Regions from separate parts of the Sphingomonas sp. Leaf37 genome, predicted to be linked through region 2. Evidence: riboswitches for the same ligand, from Rfam matches in the RefSeq annotation. Region 2 holds a riboswitch; the other holds the start of a gene.
The links. A riboswitch is a leader RNA that binds a small molecule or an ion and turns the genes downstream of it on or off. The one in region 2 is predicted to bind glycine.
Positions count from the first base shown of each region.

Region 1: linked by a shared signal. The riboswitch ahead of gcvT (glycine cleavage system aminomethyltransferase GcvT) and the one ahead of LRA87_RS17960 (L-serine ammonia-lyase) in region 2 are both predicted to bind glycine.

Region 1 covers NZ_CAKLAX010000001.1:577,599-582,209, forward strand. The annotation lists gene ispH (4-hydroxy-3-methylbut-2-enyl diphosphate reductase) at 1-749, opposite strand, end outside; gene LRA87_RS02530 (hypothetical protein) at 895-1,530, shown strand; glycine riboswitch at 1,750-1,842, shown strand; gene gcvT (glycine cleavage system aminomethyltransferase GcvT) at 2,008-3,216, shown strand; gene gcvH (glycine cleavage system protein GcvH) at 3,218-3,589, shown strand; gene gcvPA (aminomethyl-transferring glycine dehydrogenase subunit GcvPA) at 3,716-4,611, shown strand, end outside.
Region 2 covers NZ_CAKLAX010000007.1:54,714-59,324, forward strand. The annotation lists gene LRA87_RS17945 (hypothetical protein) at 594-854, shown strand; gene LRA87_RS17950 (hypothetical protein) at 1,291-1,482, shown strand; gene LRA87_RS17955 (hypothetical protein) at 1,626-1,877, shown strand; glycine riboswitch at 1,941-2,029, shown strand; glycine riboswitch at 2,038-2,118, shown strand; gene LRA87_RS17960 (L-serine ammonia-lyase) at 2,148-3,557, shown strand; partial or broken gene LRA87_RS17965 (IS5 family transposase) at 3,689-4,422, shown strand; gene galU (UTP--glucose-1-phosphate uridylyltransferase GalU) at 4,535-4,611, opposite strand, start outside.

The sequences.
Region 1 (4,611 bases), on a different contig from region 2:
CCTTCGCGTTCGGCGACCTCGACCAGCCGTACGGAGTTGGACGAATTGGGCGCGCCGATGACCAGCATCGCGTCGCACGCGGCGGCGATCGCCTTCACCGCCGCCTGACGATTAGAGGTGGCGTAGCAGATGTCTTCGCCACGCGGCGGCTGCATGTTGGGAAAGCGGCGCTGCAACGTTGCGACGACCGCAGCGGTGTCGTCGACCGACAGCGTCGTCTGGGTCAGGAAGGCTAGGTTGTCGGGATCGGGCGGCGTGAAGGCTTCGGCGTCGGCGACGGTCTCGATCAGCGACATCGCGCCCTCGGGCACCTGGCCGAAGGTGCCGACAACCTCGGGGTGTCCTTCGTGACCGATGAAGACGATGTGGCGTCCCGCGGCGACAAGGCGCTCGGCCTGACGGTGCACCTTCGATACCAAGGGGCAGGTAGCGTCGAGATAGTCGAGGCCGCGGTTCTGCGCCGCTGCGGGCACCGACTTCGGTACGCCGTGTGCAGAGAAGACGACGGGGGCGCCGTCGGGCACCTGATCCAGTTCCTCGACGAAGATCGCGCCCTGCGCCTTCAGCGTGTCGACGACGAACTTGTTGTGGACGATCTCGTGCCGGACATAGACGGGAGCGCCGTGCTTTTCGATCGCGAGTTCGACGATGCGGATCGCGCGATCGACGCCGGCGCAAAAGCCGCGGGGTGCTGCGATCAGCAGCTCGAGGGCCGGCTTGCCGCCGGCCACGCTTGGAAGAGAAGCCATGATGCGGCCTTTCCTACGCGATTGGGTCAACGCGCGGAAGTACGCGATTGCTTGCACCCGCTAAAGGCGGTTCCTATGGTGCGCGCCGCACCGCCGGGGCTGTCCGGCGACGCACCATGCCCGTTCGACAAAGGTACGCGTCTCCGTGAAAACTCCGCTTCTCGGCCTCACCGCCCTCGGCCTGATCCTCTCCGGATGCGCCGGCAAGGGCGAGATCGTGGAAGGCGGCATCACCGCCGTGCGCTCCGCCTGCCCGACCGTAGGTGTTGCGGCGGGAACCGGCGACATTACGTTGTTCGACCCTGTCACCAGCCAGGACGCGAGCGCGATCGACGTGGTGGCCAGCATGACCAACGTGCGCGGCGCGTGCAACGATGCCGGCGACCAGATCGCGACCGCGGTGACGTTCGACGTGCTCGCCCGCCGCACCCGTACCGACGCCCCGCGCGATGTCGTGCTGCCTTACTATATCGCGATCGTGCGTGGCGGCAGCGCGGTGACGGCGAAGCGCAAGGGACAGATCGCGATCCACTTCGATGCCGGGCAGGCGCGCGCGCAGGCAAGCGGCACGGCCTCGACGCAGATCGCGCGCAGTGCGGCGACGTTGCCGGAGGAGGTGCGCGAGCAGCTGACCCGCAAGCGCAAGGCGGGTGACGAGGATGCCGCGACCGATCCGCTGGCACGGCCCGAGGTGCGATCCGCGGTGCTGCGCGCGACGTTCGAGGCGCTGGTGGGGTTCCAGCTGACCGACGAACAGCTAAAGTATAACGCACAGCGTTGACGCTGGGCCGGGGGGTCGGCTTTCGGTCCATGATCCGTCATCCCGGCGAACGCCGGGACCAATGGCGGGGATGCAGGCGCGGTACGTGCACTGCCATCAGCCGTGTGCGTCCATGGGTTCCGGCGTTCGCCGGGATGACGGGTCGCGGGGCTGCTTTCTCGATTGACTAACCCCCCTCGCGCCGCCACAGCTTGGCCCGTCGATGCCGGGCAACCGGCATGGGCACGCGCGGGAGAGAGCCTTTTCACGAGGAGGCCGCCGAAGGAGCAACCACCCCGGAATCTCTCAGGCACAACGGACCGCGCGGGCCTCATCGACACTCTGGAAAGCGTTCCTTCGAGGAGCCACCGAAGGGGTAAGCCCGGTGCAATCGCGCGCAGGGTCAAAGCTCTCAGGTTACCGTGACAGAGGGGGTATGACGGATCGAATGGAGCCCGCGGCTGCTATTCGGTCGCGTGCCTTTTATGGAGACGGTTGATGAGCGAAACGCTGCCAGACACCTTGCCCGATCCGCTCGACGGCCTTGATGAAGGCGATGAGCCTGCCATCCTGCAACTGCCGCTCGACGCCTGGCACCGCGCCCGCGGTGGCCGGATGGTGCCGTTCGCCGGCTATGAAATGCCCGTCCAGTATGACGGCATCATGGCCGAGCATCTGTGGACACGCGAATCGGCGGGATTGTTCGACGTCAGTCATATGGGGCAGGTCGGCCTGACCGGTGACGGACTTGACGCGGCGGGCGTTGCCAGGGCGCTGGAAGCGGTGTTGCCGGGCGATATCAGCGGGCTGGCCGCGACGAAGATCCGCTATTCGCTGCTGCTGAACGACGAGGGTGGTATCCTCGACGACCTGATGGCGACGCGGTTGCCGGAAGAGGGCGCGCATCCGTTCGGCGAGGCGAGCTATTATGTCGTCGTCAACGGCGCGACCAAATATGACGATTTGTCATACCTGCTCGACGTGCTGCCCGACGATATCACGATGAACCTGATGGAAGATCAGGCGCTGCTCGCGGTGCAGGGACCCAAGGCGGTCGCGGCGGTCGCGCGGCTGATCCCCGGAGTTGCCGATCTCGTGTTCATGACCGCGGGCGCGTTCGAGTGGAACGGCCATGCGCTGTGGATCAGCCGGTCGGGTTATACGGGCGAGGACGGGGTCGAGATTTCGATTCCTGCCGAAGCCGCCGCCGGCTTCGCCGATGCGATCTGTGCCGAACCCGAGGTGAAGCCGATCGGCCTTGGCGCGCGCGATTCGCTGCGGCTCGAAGCTGGTCTGCCGCTGTATGGCCATGATCTCGATCCCGAGACGACGCCGGTAATGGCGGACCTGGGCTTCGCATTGTCGAAGCGTCGGCGCGAGGCCGCCGATTTCGCCGGTGCCGCGCGCATCCTCGCCGAGCGTGAGGATGGCCCTGCCGTCAAGCGCGTCGGGCTGTCGGTCGCGGGGCGTCAGCCGGTGCGCGAGGGCGCAAGCGTCGTCGATGCGGACGGCGCAGTGATGGGTCGCGTCACCAGCGGCGGTTTCGCCCCCAGCGTCGGCGCGCCGATCGCGATGGCCTACGTTCCGACCGCGCTCGCCACCGCCGGCACGTCCGTGCGGCTGGTCCAGCGCGGCAAGATCCACGAGGCGACGGTGACCCCGATGCCGTTCGTTCCCCACCGCTACGTCCGTGCAGGAGGCAAGTGAGATGAGCCGTTACTTTACCGAAGATCACGAATGGGTCGATGTCGACGGCGACGTCGGCACCGTCGGCATCTCCGAATACGCACAGAGCCAGTTGGGCGACATCGTGTTCGTAGACGTGCCGGAGGACGGCAAGCAGCTGGGCAAGGGCGATGAGGCCGCGGTGGTCGAATCGGTCAAGGCGGCGTCCGACGTCTATTCGCCGGTGTCGGGCAATGTCCTGGAGGGCAATGCGGCGCTGGTCGACGATCCTTCGCTGGTGAACTCCGACGCCGAGGGCGAGGGCTGGTTCTTCAAGATCACGCTCAGCGATCCGTCCGAGGTCGAGCAGCTGATGGACGAGACTGCGTACGAAGCGTTCGTCGCGAAGTTGTAAGTCTTTGCAAGCCCCTCCCCTTCAGGGGAGGGGTTGGGGTGGGGCATGTCCGCGGGCGATGGTCTCGGTGAGACCTCCCCCACCCCCTGCCCCTCCCCTGAAGGGGAGGGGTTTAGGGAGTATATGATGCGCTACCTGCCGCTTACCCAGCCCGACCGCGACGCGATGCTCGGCGTCATCGGTGCCGCGACGATCGACGATTTGTTCATCGACGTGCCGGAATCCGCCCGCCTCGACGGCCCCGTCCACGGCCTGCCCAACCACGCGTCCGAGCTGGCGGTCGAGCGGCACATGACCGCGCTCGCCCGCAAGAACGTCGTCGCGGGCGAAGTGCCGTTCTTCCTCGGCGCGGGCGCGTATCGGCATCACGTGCCGGCGAGCGTCGATCACCTGATCCAGCGCGGCGAGTTCCTGACAGCCTACACCCCGTACCAGCCGGAAATCGCGCAGGGTACGCTCCAGATGTTGTTCGAATTCCAGACGCAGGTCGCGCGGCTGCTCGGCACCGATGTGGCGAATGCGTCGATGTACGACGGCTCGACCGCGTGCTGGGAGGCGATCGGCATGGCGCGGCGGATCACGCGGCGCGGCAAGGCGATCCTGTCGGGCGGGCTGCACCCGCATTATGTCAGCGTCGCCAGGACGATGGCGAAATACACCGGCGACGCGCTGGAAACCTCGACGCCGACGCTGACCGCCGAGACGGATATCGACGCGCTGATCGCGGCGATCGACGGCGATACGTCGTGCGTCGTCGTGCAATATCCCGACATCCTCGGCCGCATCGCCGACCTGACGCCGCTCGCCGACGCCTGCCACGCCAACAAGGCGCTGCTGATCGCGGTCGTTACTGAGCCGGTCGCTCTAGGGGCGATTCGGTCGCCGGGCGAGATGGACGCGGATATCGTCGTCGGCGAGGGCCAGTCGCTCGGCGTCGGGCTCCAGTTCGGCGGGCCGTATGTCGGGCTGTTCGGTTGCAAGGACAAATACGTCCGCCAGATGCCGGGCCGGCTGTGCGGCGA
Region 2 (4,611 bases):
ACAGGTCGCCCTGCGGCACGGTGCTGGGCTTGCCGGACGGCGTGGCGGGGAAGCGGTCGAACGGACTATGGTCATTTCCTACTCAAAAGCAAAGATTTGGCACCCCAGACCGGATTACCGAAGGAAAATGGGTGATGCCGTCCATCATTCGTGCTTTCGAGTAGGAAATGCCCCGATCCGGAATGTCGTCTTCCGCGTAGGCAACATGTCGGTTTGTCGATATGTCGATCCGTAGACAGAGAGATGGGCAGGCCGCGAGGTGTCCGGCAAGGCGGATGCGGCCCTGGGGGAGGGACGACGGGGGCGACACGATCATGAACGCGTAAAAGAGCGCCACCACCATGGCAGGATTGGTGACGCTCGCCGCTTGCGGCGGAAACTACGGTGCGGAGGAAACGGCACGGCGAGGCCCGCATCGACACCTGTCCCGACGATCCCAAAGCTGGCCGTCAGCCTATCCGCGACATCGCAGACGACCAGCATCAGCGATGATGACTCGGGAAGGCCGCTCGGTTTCACTGCCGCTGTATCCGGCACGACCAGCGATACGGTAATCGCCGACCTTCAGTACGATCGTACGCAACTGGCGCTCGATGGCGACGTCATGCGGACGAGCGACGGCAGGCTACGCTGTTCGGTTCAAGCCTGTGTCGATGCTGGCGCAGGGCAGCCATACAAGCAATGTGACGTTCGGCGCGGCGGCACGGCCGCGTCACCGTATATCCGGATCGACGCAGGCGTTCAGCTATAGCCTGACCACGCAGCTCGCGGACTGGACGACCTACCAGCACAGTCCTGCGCACAGCGGTTACGTCCGGGCGACCTTTGACCCGGCATCCTTCCGCAAGGCCTAGGAATGGTCCCCGGCCGCCACGACGCGGGTCAGCGCGATCTCGTCCGTCAACGACCTTGCCTATGTCGTCGCCCAAGAACGCGACGGCACCGCCGTATTGCGTGCGCTGGCAACCAGTTCCGGCGAGCAGCGCTGGTCCTATACGATCGGCGCAGCGACCTATTTCAGTCCGCCCGCCGTCTTGTCTATCGATGCGGTCACCGGCGAATATGCCCCGCCACAGTCGCTGTTCGGGGCACAATGGTCGACGTTCCTCCGGCCGGTTCCGTACAGGATGGCCTGTACATGTCAGCGGGCTATCACGGCAGCGTCGTCTATGGCTTCGGCTATACCACCCGTACCGCCTGGGGACGGAGACCAAGGGGAGCATCTGGGACGGCGAGACGCCCGCGGTCGATGACGGCACCGTCTCTTATTATTCGGGCAAGGCGCTCGAGATGATCGACCGGTGGACCGGCAACATCCGCGCCAGCCTGATCGATCCCTTCTTCCAGAACAGCTTCTACAGCTATTATGGTGCCCCGATCCTGGGCTCCATGGGCAACGTCATGGCCTATTCCAGCCAGCGCAGCGCCTCGATGCCCTCGATGCTGGTCAACTGGTCGATTACCAATATGGCGTACGTCTGACGTAGCGCCAACACCTATTCGACCGCGCCGGCGGTGGGGAGAGGGCGGAGCTACCTGTCGCGCAGCAATCCAGGTGAGCTCAACGTGCTGGACGAAGCGACGGGACGCCTGCTGTGGGCTAGGCGCCTTCCATCGAGGAGCACATGATCGGCAATACGATCCTGACCATCAACCTCGTCTTCGTCAGCACCACCAAGGCCATCTACGCCATCCCTGTTCAGGGGAGCACGCACATGCCGGTCTGGAGCGTCACCGGGGGTGGCGAGATGGCGCTGACAGCGGACGGTACGCTGATCGTGACGGGACAAGAACTGGAATACGGTTATCCCTGGGCGCTGACGGCATATCGGCTCCGCTTAGCCGACAACCCTACATGTCATTGTGTTGACATGTAGGGTTGTCGTCATAAACCGTTGGAAATGTGGCCTTGACCCCGGATGACGACTGAAGGACAACCGGCCATTGATATGGGAGAGACCGGGCGACACCCGGCGCCGAAGGAGCAACCGCCCCGGAAACTCTCAGGCCAAAGGACCATGTCGACGCCAGGACACTGGCTGGACATCTGGAGAGTGACGCCATCCGGCGTCCGCCGACGGGATAACGATCTCAGGCGCAAGGGACAGATGGGGCATGCAGGCCGGTGACACCGGCGGAAGGACCGCATGCGCAGCCAACCCGTCACCACCCCGCTCGACCGCAATGTCGATCGTCCGATCAGCGTTGCCGAACTGTTCACGATCGGCATCGGCCCGTCGAGCTCGCACACCGTCGGGCCGATGCGGGCCGCGTTCGACTTCGCGCAGCGTACGCTGGGGCAGGGGGCACGTCCGCAACGCGTCACCTGCGACCTCTATGGTAGCCTGGCACTGACCGGGCGCGGTCATGCGACCGACACCGCCACGATCCTCGGTCTGGCGGGCTGGGAGCCCGAGCGGCTCGATCCCGACGCTGCAACCGGCATTCTGGCGGGTATCCGCGAACGCCGGCAGCTGCCCCTCGCCGGCAGTCACGATATCGCCTTCACCGAGACCGACATCGTCTTTCATCCGCGGCAGTTCCTGCCCGAACACCCCAACGGCATGACCTTCACCGCGACGTTCGCCGACGGGTCGGTGCATGGCGAAACCTATTTTTCGATCGGAGGCGGCGCGATCCTGCGCAAGGGCGCGCCGGCTGCAGCGACCAACGTTGCGGTCCGTTATCCCTTCACCTCCGGTGCCGACCTGCTCACGATCGGCGATGCGAGCGGCCTGTCGATCGCCGACATGGTCCGCGCGAACGAAGAGGCGTGGCGCGCACCGGCGGAGACCGACGCCTTCCTCGACGCGGTCCGCGTCGCGATGAGCGCCTGCATCGACCGCGGTATCGCGCAGGAGGGCATATTGCCCGGTGGCCTCAAGGTTCGACGCCGCGCGCACGCCATCGCGCAGGGGCTGACCGGTGACGTGCCCGGCAGCAACCCCGCCGAGGTATTCGAATGGGTCAGCCTGTGGGCCCTGGCGGTGAACGAAGAAAATGCCGCCGGCGGCCGTGTGGTGACCGCGCCCACCAACGGAGCGGCAGGCGTGCTGCCCGCGGTATTGCGCTTCTACGAGACACTGGTCGCCAAGGATGTTTCGGTCGAGGCGAGGGGGGAGGGCGCCCGCACCTTCCTGCTGACCGCCGCGGCGATCGGTATGCTGTACAAGAAACGCGCATCGATCTCGGCCGCGGAGATGGGGTGTCAGGGCGAGGTCGGCGTCGCCTGTTCGATGGCGGCTGGTGCGCTCGCCGCAGTGCTCGGCGGCAGCAACCGCCAGATCGAGAATGCCGCGGAGATCGGTATGGAGCACAACCTCGGCCTCACCTGCGATCCGATCGGCGGCTTGGTGCAGATCCCCTGCATCGAACGCAATACGATGGGTGCGGTGAAGGCGATCAACGCCGCCTATCTCGCGCTGCGCGGCGACGGCAGCCACATCGTCAGCCTTGATGCAGTGATCGAGACGATGCGCCAGACGGGCGAGGACATGCGCTCGCAGTATAAGGAAACAAGCCTCGGCGGGTTGGCAGTTAATGTGGTGGAGTGCTGAAGGCAGAAAATCTAGGCCACGTGGACAAAGGTTGACGGCTTGGTTCCTGATTGATTCAAGGCTGCTTTTTGGAGGCGGCGTTGGGTGAGCGGATTGGTCTGCTAGACGAGGAATGGGAACTCATCGGGCCGTTGCTGCCGACTGAGCGCGGTCGGGGCTGTCGTCCGGCGCATGACAATCGGCGGTTCTTCGAGGGCATGATGTGGATGGCCCGCACGGGCTCGCAATGGCGGCAGCTGCCGGACGAGTATGGCAAGTGGAACAGCGTGTTCCGCCGCTACCGGCGCTGGGCGACCACTGGCGTGTTCGACGCTATGCTGGAAACACTGACCAGCGTGGTGGAGCGTGATGCCAGCGCCGACATGATCGACAGCACGATCGTCCGGGCACATCATTGTGCGGTCGGCATAAAAAAGGGGCTCAGCAGGCAGAGGGGCTCGGCCGGTCGCGCGGTGGGTTCACCACCAAGCTCCACGCCAGGTGCGATGCCCAGGGCCGCCCACTCGCCTTCGTTCTGACGCCCGGGCAGACGCACGATGTCCAGGGCTTCGGCCCGCTGATGCGCATGATCGCGGATCGGATCGATGCTCTGCTGGCCGACAAGGGCTATGATGCCGACGCCATCCGCCAGGAACTGGCCGACGCCGAGATCGAGGCGGTTATCCCTGCCAAGCGCAACCGCCGCAACCCCGCACCGCACGACCGGGTGAAGTATCGCTGGCGCAACCGCATCGAGCGTTTGTTCAGCAAACTCAAGAACTGGCGCCGCATCGCTACCCGCTATGACAAGACCGCGGACTCCTACATCGGTTTCGTCAGCCTCGCCTCAGCATTGCTGTGGCTGCCCTTTGTCCACGTGGCCTAGACATATTCTTGTCAACAATTATACGTGTCGACATGTAGGCTGCGCATAATAATGCGCTTGGGTCTAGCTTGTAGCGACTAACAGGCATAGGATCGGCGATAAGTATGTACTGCTAATTTAGCAGTACTTTGGCAAAGCTCCGCACTGTCGGCCCGATATCTTCCCGCGCGAGTGCCAGCGCTAGGTTCG